DNA from 2 places in the Vreelandella hamiltonii genome. Region 1 is predicted to be linked to the other one. Evidence: predicted binding sites of a transcription regulator. Region 1 holds the regulator's gene; the other holds the start of a gene.

Region 1 (4,623 bases):
GCGCCCTCACCTTCGCCGTGCCGCCCAGCATGCGCCACCCTGCTCGTCTGAGCGGGCTGCTGTTGAGCTACAACCTGGGGCGTATTCTCAGCTACATGGTGGCCGGTGCGCTGGTGGCCGCGCTGGGCACGCTGGTCTCGCTCTCCCCGGCCGCCCGAGTGGGCTTGCAGGTGGTGGCGGCGGTCATGCTGATTCTGATGGCGCTGTACATCGCCAACTGGTGGAAAGGCCTGCTCCGAGTCGAGGCCGCCGGGCGCTACCTGTGGCGCTATCTCGAACCTCTGGGCCGACGGTTGATGCCCGTCGTGCACCTGCCCCAGGCGTTTGCCCTGGGCGCCATCTGGGGCTGGCTACCCTGTGGGCTGGTGTACTCCATGCTGGCCTGGAGCCTGGCCACGGCCGACCCGCTGCAAGGCGCTTTGCTGATGGGCGCCTTCGGACTGGGCACGCTGCCCGCGCTGCTGGCCACCGGCCTGGCGGCTCGCCAGATGGGCCACCTCATTCGCCACCCCGCCACGCGTACCGTGGCTGCCTTGACCATCATCGGCTTTGCCCTGTGGCAACTTTGGTCGCTGCTGCCGACGGCGCATCACTCATAGCTTGATATAGCTCAACGCTTTGCCCGCTTCGATGCCTTAGCATGCAAGCATATGTCGGCCGGTGGCCCACCACCTGGCTACTTTGCCCTGTTACCACGGAGCGTCTCTTCATGCCCCTTGCCTCTGCTGCCACCGCAACTCCTCACCTCGCAGCGGCCGAGCCCCCTGCCTGGGACGAGGCCCTGCTGCGCCGTTACGATACCAGCGGCCCACGCTATACGTCCTACCCCACAGCACTCTCCTTTGACGCAGGCATCGGTGCCGACGACGTCACTGAAGCCCTGGCGCGCAGCAATGACAGCCAGCGGCCGCTCTCCCTGTACGTGCACGTGCCCTTTTGCCGCAAGATCTGCTTCTACTGCGCCTGCAACAAGATCGCCACCAAGAACACCCAGCTGGCCGAGCCCTACCTGTCGCGCCTCGATCGTGAAATGGTGTTGACCTCGCGCCACCTGGATACTCGGCGGCCCGTGCAACAGCTGCACTGGGGCGGTGGCACACCGACATTCCTGACCCTGGCGCAAATGAGCGACCTGATAGACAGGCTGGACGCGAGGTTTGGGCTCTCCAACGCTTCTGACCGCGATTACGCCATCGAGATCGACCCCCGCGAGGCGGATGTCTTCACCCTGCGCCACCTGCAGTCGCTGGGCTTCAATCGCCTCAGCCTGGGCGTCCAGGACCTGAACCCCAGGGTGCAGGCGGCCATCAACCGCGTGCAGCCCAAGGTCATGACCGAAACCCTGATGGACGAAGCGCATCGGCTGGGCTTTCGTTCCCTCAATCTGGATCTGATTTACGGGCTACCGTTTCAGACCGAGCAGAGCTTTGCCGACACGCTTGGCCAGGTCATCGACCTCAACCCGGCCCGCTTGTCGGTGTTCAATTACGCCCACATGCCCAGCCGCTTTGCCCCCCAGCGGCGCATCAGCGAAACAGACCTGCCCAGCGCCGACGAGAAGCTGGCGATCCTGCGCACCACCATCGAGATGCTCACTCAGGCAGGCTACGTGCATATCGGCATGGACCACTTTGCCCGCCCGGACGACAGCCTCGCCCAGGCCCAGCGCCAGGGCACTCTGCAGCGTAACTTCCAAGGCTACTCCAGCCACGCCCAGTGCGACCTGATTGGCCTGGGCGTTTCGGCCATTTCCCGTATCGATGATCTGTATGCCCAGAACCCCACCCAGCTGGCCGCTTATGAAGCGGCATTGGATGAAGGTCGGCTGGCAACCGTCAAAGGAGTACGTTTAAATAAGGACGACCTAATACGGAGAGACGTCATCGAGCGCCTGATGTGCGATATGGAAATTGACCTGGCCAGCGTTGGCCAACGTTGGCACATCGACGCGCCCGCCTACTTCGCCAGCGCGCTGGAGCGCCTGCAGCCCGCCGAGCGGGATGGCCTGCTGCAGCGCGAAGGGAACCGCCTGCGGGCAACACCGACCGGGCGGCTGCTGATTCGCCACCTGGCCATGGCGTTCGATGCGCGCCTGCCGGGGCAACCCTCCCAGCGTTACTCGAAGATCGTATAAACGGCACCTTGAGACATCCACCCCCTGACCCTATGATGGCTAATGAAAAGGGAGAACAACATGCCATATCCTGCCAGCCAACGACGTTCACTGCTGCAAGAGGCGCGCTGCCAGACCTGCAGCCTCAGCTCGCTGTGCCTACCGCTCGCCCTGGAGCTGGAGGATATGAGCCAGTTCGACGCCATCATCCGCCGCCGCGCACCGCTCAAGAAGGGCGAACCGCTGTTTCGCCAGGGCGATGCGTTCACCAGCGTCTATGCGGTACGTTCCGGCAGCCTGAAACAGGTGACCAGCGAAGGCAACGGCAACGATCAGTTGACCAACTTCTATCTGCCCAGCGAGCTGGTGGGGTTGGATGGTATCGATGAAGAGCAGTATCCCGGCAGCGTGATCGCCCTGGAAACCACCACGGTGTGCGAGATTCCTTTCGACCGCCTGGACACCCTATCGGAAGAGCTGCCGGAGCTGCGCGGCCAGCTTTACCGCAGCATGAGCAAAGAGCTGCGTGATGATCGGCGCATGATGCGCCTGCTATCGCGCAAGACCGCCGACCAGCGGCTGGCCAGCTTCCTGATTACCCTCTCTGATCGCTTCCGGAGACGCGGCTACTCGCCCTACAGCTTCCGGCTCTCCATGTCTCGCGCCGACATGGGGAACTACCTGGGGCTGGCCGTCGAAACCGTCAGCCGTATCCTGAGCCGCTTTCAGCAACAGAACGTAGTGGCCGTCTCGGGCCGAGAGGTCAATATTCTCGACCTGCAGCGGCTCATCACCCTGGCCGAAGAAGAGGAGCAGGCAATCAGCTCACGTTGAACGCCTGAATCCGCCCTTCCATCAGCGCCGCCTGTTTGGCTTCCAGCCCGACGAAGTCGAACAGCGCCCGGTCGGCCAACTGGGAAGGCGCTACATTGGTGACGGCCTTGAACATGCTCTCCAGCCGCCCCGGGTGCTTCTTGTCCCATTCGGCCAGCATGTCCTTGACGATCTGACGCTGCATATTGGGCTGCGACCCGCACAGGTTGCAGGGAATGATCGGAAACTCCATCAGCCGTGAGAACTCGGCAATGTCCGCTTCCTTGCAGTAGGCCAAGGGGCGGATCACGATGTTCTTGCCGTCGTCGGACAGCAGCTTGGGCGGCATGGCCTTCAGGGTTCCGCCAAAGAACATGTTGAGAAACAGCGTCTCGAGGATGTCTTCCCGGTGGTGGCCCAGGGCAATCTTGTTGGCGCCGATCTCCTCGGCAAACCCGTAGAGCGACCCGCGACGCAGTCGCGAGCAGAGCGCGCAGGTGGTCTTGCCTTCCGGGGTTTTCTCCTTCACCACCGAATAGGTATCCCGCTCCAGAATGTGGTACTCCACACCCAGCTGATCCAGGTAACGGGGCAGCACGTGCTCGGGAAAGCCCGGCTGTTTCTGGTCGAGGTTGACCGCCACCAGGGAAAAATTGACCGGCGCATTGCGCTGCAGATTGCGCAGGATTTCCAGCATGGTGTAGCTGTCCTTGCCGCCCGACAGGCATACCATGACCCGATCCCCCTCATCGATCATGTTGTAATCGATGATGGCGTTGCCCACTTCACGACGAAGACGCTTCTGCAACTTGTTGAATTCGCGCTTCTGTTTGGCATCCTGAAGTTCAGGCTGCTGTTCAGACGCCGCTTTGGTGGCACGCGTCGCCGAGGAGGGGTCGAAAAAATCAGGTGATAACATGGTCGTTGTACTGCCGATGGGTGAAGGAGCAGCGGCTATTCTACAAGACTCGCAGGCGCGACCCAATACAAACCCATCGTCGGCCTCTGGCCACACCGAGCGGCAGCGCGTCGGCTCACACCGTGAAAAGGCGCTCACTCTGCAGGCGTTGATAGAGCAGCGCCGCCGCCGTGGCCTCGCTATGCACCGAGGGCCAGGCCAGCGGCAGAGACCAGCATGACAGCGCTTCGTTGATGCTCGGGCCGACCTCCGCCTGGGGATGCAAACGGCGTAGCTGACGAGCGTGCAGCCTGGCCAGGTCGACCTGAGCATTGGGTAGCCCAAACCCCAGCGAGGCCTTGAACATCCGGCCAAGCGGCGCCAGCAGGGCATCCAACTGCCACCCCACCACGGGCCGATTACCGATAAACTCCGCCAGCGCTTCGATCCGAGCTCCCGAGTCAACTGACGAAGCCGGTGCGTCGTCTCGCTCCTGACGATGAGGCATCTGTTCGCCTTTCGTGGTCAGCGTGTCGCTCCAGGCATGGCTGGTCAACACCCGGCGCGGCGTCAATACGACAGCGGCCACGCGCAGCTCGCCCGGGCGAGCCTGGCTTTCACGACACGCCAACGCCACGGCTTCTTCGCCCATATAGGGCTGAAATAGCCAGCCATGCGGCGTGTCCGCGAACCGCCGTCGATCGCTTTCACGCTGCACCAGGGTTCTCAGTGAACCGCTCAAGAGACCCACGTGCCTATCCAATAGCCGCATTCCGCTCACGAATACTCCAGATGATAA
Region 2 (4,623 bases), on a different contig from region 1:
GCCTCGCCGGGGGCATTGACCAACTGATGGAAAAACTGAGTGCGCCGCTCGGAGTTACCAAAGGCGCCCTCCTTTTCTACCCAGGACGCCGCAGGCAAAATCAGATCCGCCGACTGTGCTGAAACGGTGGGGTAGATATCCGAGACCACCACAAAGGCTTCGGGGTTGCGCCAACCAGGCAAAATCTCCTGCATAACGTTGGGCCCGGCCTGCATATTGTTGGTCACCTGGGTCCAGTAGACCTTAATGTCACCGTCCTTGAGGCGGCGACTTTGGGCTACCGCATCAAAGCCCACCCACGAAGGGATAGTGCCCTCAGGGAGTTTCCAGATCTCCTCCGCATCACGGCGATGCTCGGGGTTGGTGACCACGCGGTCGGCAGGCAGGCGGTGAGCAAAGGTGCCCACCTCTCGCGCCGTGCCACAGGCAGACGGCTGGCCAGTGAGGGAGAAAGGACTGTTGCCCGGCTCTGAAATTTTGCCGGTGAGCAGGTGGAGGTTGTAAATCAGATTGTTGATCCACACCCCGCGGGTATGCTGATTGACCCCCATGGTCCAGAAGGTCATCACCTTCTTATCAGGGTTAGCATAAAGCTCCGCCAGGGCTTCAAGGCGACTTTCAGAGACGCCGGACTCTCGCGCGGCTCGCTCTAAAGTATAGGGCGCAACATAGTCGGCGAACTCCTCGAAGCTCATATCCGTCCAGCTATTGGCGTTATCGGCGTTCTTCGCCGCCTGTTGCAGTGGGTGCTCGTCGCGCAGGCCATAGCCGATATCATCGGTGCCGAGCGCAAAGTTGACATGCTTATCAACGAATGATCGGTTTACCCGGTCGGTCTGAATAATATGGTTGGCGATGTAGTTAAGGATCACGATATCCGCATTGGGCGACATAATCATGGGGATATCGGCCAACTCAAAGCTGCGGTGCTCAAAAGTCGACAGCACGGCAACCTGGGTGTCCGGGAAAGAGAGCCTACGGTCGGTCACGCGGGTCCAGAGCACCGGGTGCATCTCAGCCATGTTAGAGCCCCACAGCACAAAGGCATCTGCATGTTCAATATCGTCGTACACGCCCATGGGCTCATCCGAGCCGAAGGTGCGCATAAAGCCGAATACCGCCGAGGCCATACAGTGGCGGGCGTTGGGGTCGATATTGTTTGAGCGCAGCCCCGCTTTAAATAGCTTACTGGCCGCGTAGCCTTCCCAGATGGTCCACTGACCGGAACCAAACAGCGCAATGCTCTCCGGGCCATGTTCACGAATGGCGCTGGTAAATTTTTCTGCCATGAGGTCGAGCGCCTCATCCCATGAGACCGGCTCAAAGTCACCATCTTTAGCATATTGACCGTTGCGCTTACGCAGTAGCGGCTGGGTTAAGCGATCCTCCCCATAGAGAATTTTGGAAAGAAAATAGCCTTTAACACAGTTAAGCCCCCGGTTCACTTCGGACTGGTTATCACCGTGAGTCGCCACGATTTGGCCGTTATAGGTGCCAACCATGACGCTACAGCCGACACCGCAAAAACGGCAAGGTGCTTTATCCCACTGCAAGCGGTTCAGATCAGCATGGGTAATTAGATTGCTGGCGCCGGCGGGAATCGACATCCCCGCCGTAGCAGCGGCCACCGCTGCGGCGTTCGCCTTTACAAACTCTCGGCGTGTTAGTTTCATTGCTCCCCCTCCTGTACGTGCGGCTCATCCGCTGACAGAGCATCAACGACTTCGTGATAAACAAAGGCGGCGTCAATGACCCCAGGCTGCTCGCGTACGTGATCCATTAAAGCCAATAGTTGTTGTTCGTCAGTATGTTCGGCGACGACCACGAGCTTTCCAGCCGCGTCTTCGCCCATCACTTCGCCAACGCTATGTTGGGTAATCCACTCCGCTGTCTGCTTCAGCGCCTCGGGCCGCGCATGAACGATAAAGCTAATGATGTGCAGCAGTTGATCAGCCATAGACGGTATCTTTTGTTATCAGTGAGATTGCCTGGTTAGGGCAGGCGGAGTAGCAAGCACCACAGCCGGTGCAGCTTTCTAAGTGGATCTCAGGTTGCGGTGGCCGACCACCGGGGCGCAGCGGAAAGCGAATTACGTTCCACTCGCAGGCGTCCTGGCAGCTTTGGCAATGGATACTCGCCAGTGCCAAGCAGTGCGGCTGAACTTCAGCTTGCCAAGCAAAGGCTTCGCTAACGCTACCGCCGCGCTCTATCGCCTGTGGCGCGCATACCGTTGCGCAGTCACCGCACAGTGAGCAGCCCGCTTGGGCAAAGCTAAGCTCGGGATAGCCACCGCCACCGCGGCTCAAAATGCCTTCCGGGCACGCATCAATACAGGCGTTGCAGCCGGTGCACAGGTCGAGAAAGGAAGCTCTGCTCCAGGGCGGCCGACGCACATCATCACGCCCTGACAAGCGGCGAAAAAGATTGCGCCGATTATTATTGTTATCCGTGCGCGTCATGAGCATTCCTGCGTTAAAAGAATGTTAACCACTTTATTTAGCAGCGGTTAACACCTTTAAAGTGATCAGATAGAAGCTTGTGACACTGCTATAGCGGCGGGCCAGGGGGGCCTGCAAACATTTGATACATCCACACCAAAAAGCCATAGCCCCCCACCACCGCTACGGCCAAAATGGGAAAGAGCAACACGACAATAAACAGAAAAAGCCCTCGTTCTTGACGCTTGAGGGGCGCTTCCTCTTCTATTATTGGATGAGATTTTTTTGACATAGATAACTCCACAGGGGAAGAACACACCGCTGTAGATGTGTATTAAAATAGTTATATTTAGAGCGTAGCAACTAAGCCCTGATTTGTCACTTGATCTAGATCAATTTTTCCAAGTTCGTCACTATATCGTTTGGTACTAGGACTTAATACCGACGAAGGCCTTCCTTATGCAGATTCACCCCTCATGACGCTTCCGCTTTATGTTGGCCTGCCCATGTGGGCCAATCAGGATTGGCAAGGCAGCCTCTATCCTCGCCAGGCCAAAACCGAGCTGCTCAGCGACTATGCGGCGGTGTTTTCCAGCGTCGAGGGCAACACGACGTTTTACAGTGGCACGCCCAAACCCGATGTCATCGCCGCCTGGGCGCGCCAGGCGCCGCCGCATTTTCGCTTCTGTTTCAAGCTGCCAGGCCACATTACCCACGACCAGCGCCTGACCCAACCTGGGGATGCTTGGGCGTTTCTGGACGTGCTGACGCCCCTGCACGACCGGCTAGGCCCTACCATGGTGCAGCTACCCAGAGACTTTGGCCCTGCCGAACTCCCCAAACTGGAAGCCCTGCTCGCCCAGTGGCCAGCGCACTTGCCCTGTGCGGTAGAGGTTCGCCACCCTGTTTTTTTCCACAAAGGTGACGCAGAGAGGGTCTTGAACCGCCTGTTGATAACTTATTCAGTCAACCGAGTCATGCTGGATGTGCGCCCGGTATTCTCTACGCCGCATGAAGGGCACGCTGGGCTGGCCCACGCCCAGCAGGAGAAGCCGAAACTCCCGCTACACGTGCTTTCCACTGGTCAACAACCCATCATTCGCTTCATTGGACATATTGACAAAGCGATCAACACACGCTACTTCACGCCCTGGATAGAGCAGCTCATCCTGTGGATAAAACAGGGGAAAACCCCTTTCTTATTTGTGCATACTGCAGACAACCGTGAGTCTCCCCAGATGGCTCGTCACCTCTATCGCCTGGTGCAGGCCAAGGCGGCTTTGGCGGACCTGACGCCCTTCGCCGAGGAAAAGCAGAGCCAGCTGTTTTAGGCTGGCTCACTGGCAAGCCTACCCTTGATCGGATAAATTGCGCGTTCTTTCGGAAAAGCACGCTGGCAATCTCTTTTTTCCGAACATCGGTGCAATCTGCCGATATCGACCCATTACAATCGAACTGAAACAGGTGATTTATGGCAAAACTTGCGCATGCACAGTGGTCATCTCGCATGGGCTTTGTGCTGGCCGCGGCGGGCTCCGCCGTTGGCCTGGGCAATATCTGGCGTTTCTCGTACATGGTGGGTGACAGCGGTGGCGCCGCCTTCGTACTGGTCTATCTGGCCTGTGTGGCACTGGTCGGCCTGCCCATTCTGGTCGCCGAGTGGATGATTGGCCGTCGCGGTCAGAAGAACCCCATCAACACCATGGCCGAACTGGCCGCCAACCACGGCCGCTCGAAAGCGTGGGCGCTGGTGGGTGTCAGCGGCGTCCTGGCTGCCTTTCTGATTCTCTCGTTCTACAGCGTCATCGGCGGCTGGTCGCTGAACTATACGCTGGGCTCGGTGCTCGGTAGCTTCAACGGTCTGGATGCCGACAGTATTGGCAACATCTTCAGCGGCATGCTAGGCAGCCCCTCGGCCCTGCTGCTGTGGCATACGGCGTTCATGGTATTGGTCGTCGGTATCGTGGCACGCGGAGTCACCAAAGGCCTGGAAAGCGCAGCGCGCATCATGATGCCTACTCTGGTGGTGTTGATGCTGGTGCTGGTAGGTTACGGCATGACCAGCGGCTACTTTGGTGAGACCCTGAGCTTCATGTTCAGCCCTGACTGGGATGCTCTCGATGGCGGTGTCGTACTGGCGGCCATGGGCCAGGCGTTCTTCACGCTGTCGCTGGGCATGGGGATC

Evidence for each region. The regulator FNR, encoded in region 1, switches genes on or off when oxygen is low (the NO sensors DNR and NnrR bind a similar motif). The targets are predictions, from matches to a motif close to TTGATNTANATCAA.
Region 2: napE (periplasmic nitrate reductase, NapE protein) is a predicted target of FNR. The motif match lies at 2,821-2,834, and genes of this name have one in related genera.

The regions. Positions count from the first base shown of each region.
Region 1 is NZ_BMXO01000002.1:144,725-149,347, reverse strand. Features, by position in the region: gene IE061_RS04050 (sulfite exporter TauE/SafE family protein) at 1-599, shown strand, start outside; gene hemN (oxygen-independent coproporphyrinogen III oxidase) at 710-2,134, shown strand; gene fnr (fumarate/nitrate reduction transcriptional regulator Fnr) at 2,195-2,947, shown strand; gene ttcA (tRNA 2-thiocytidine(32) synthetase TtcA) at 2,934-3,845, opposite strand; gene IE061_RS04030 (3'-5' exonuclease family protein) at 3,961-4,575, opposite strand; gene IE061_RS04025 (DUF294 nucleotidyltransferase-like domain-containing protein) at 4,602-4,623, opposite strand, start outside.
Region 2 is NZ_BMXO01000005.1:174,869-179,491, forward strand. Features, by position in the region: gene napA (nitrate reductase catalytic subunit NapA) at 1-1,673, opposite strand, end outside; gene IE061_RS07650 (chaperone NapD) at 1,670-1,957, opposite strand; gene IE061_RS07655 (ferredoxin-type protein NapF) at 1,950-2,459, opposite strand; gene napE (periplasmic nitrate reductase, NapE protein) at 2,548-2,730, opposite strand; gene IE061_RS07665 (DUF72 domain-containing protein) at 2,915-3,769, shown strand; gene IE061_RS07670 (sodium-dependent transporter) at 3,910-4,623, shown strand, end outside.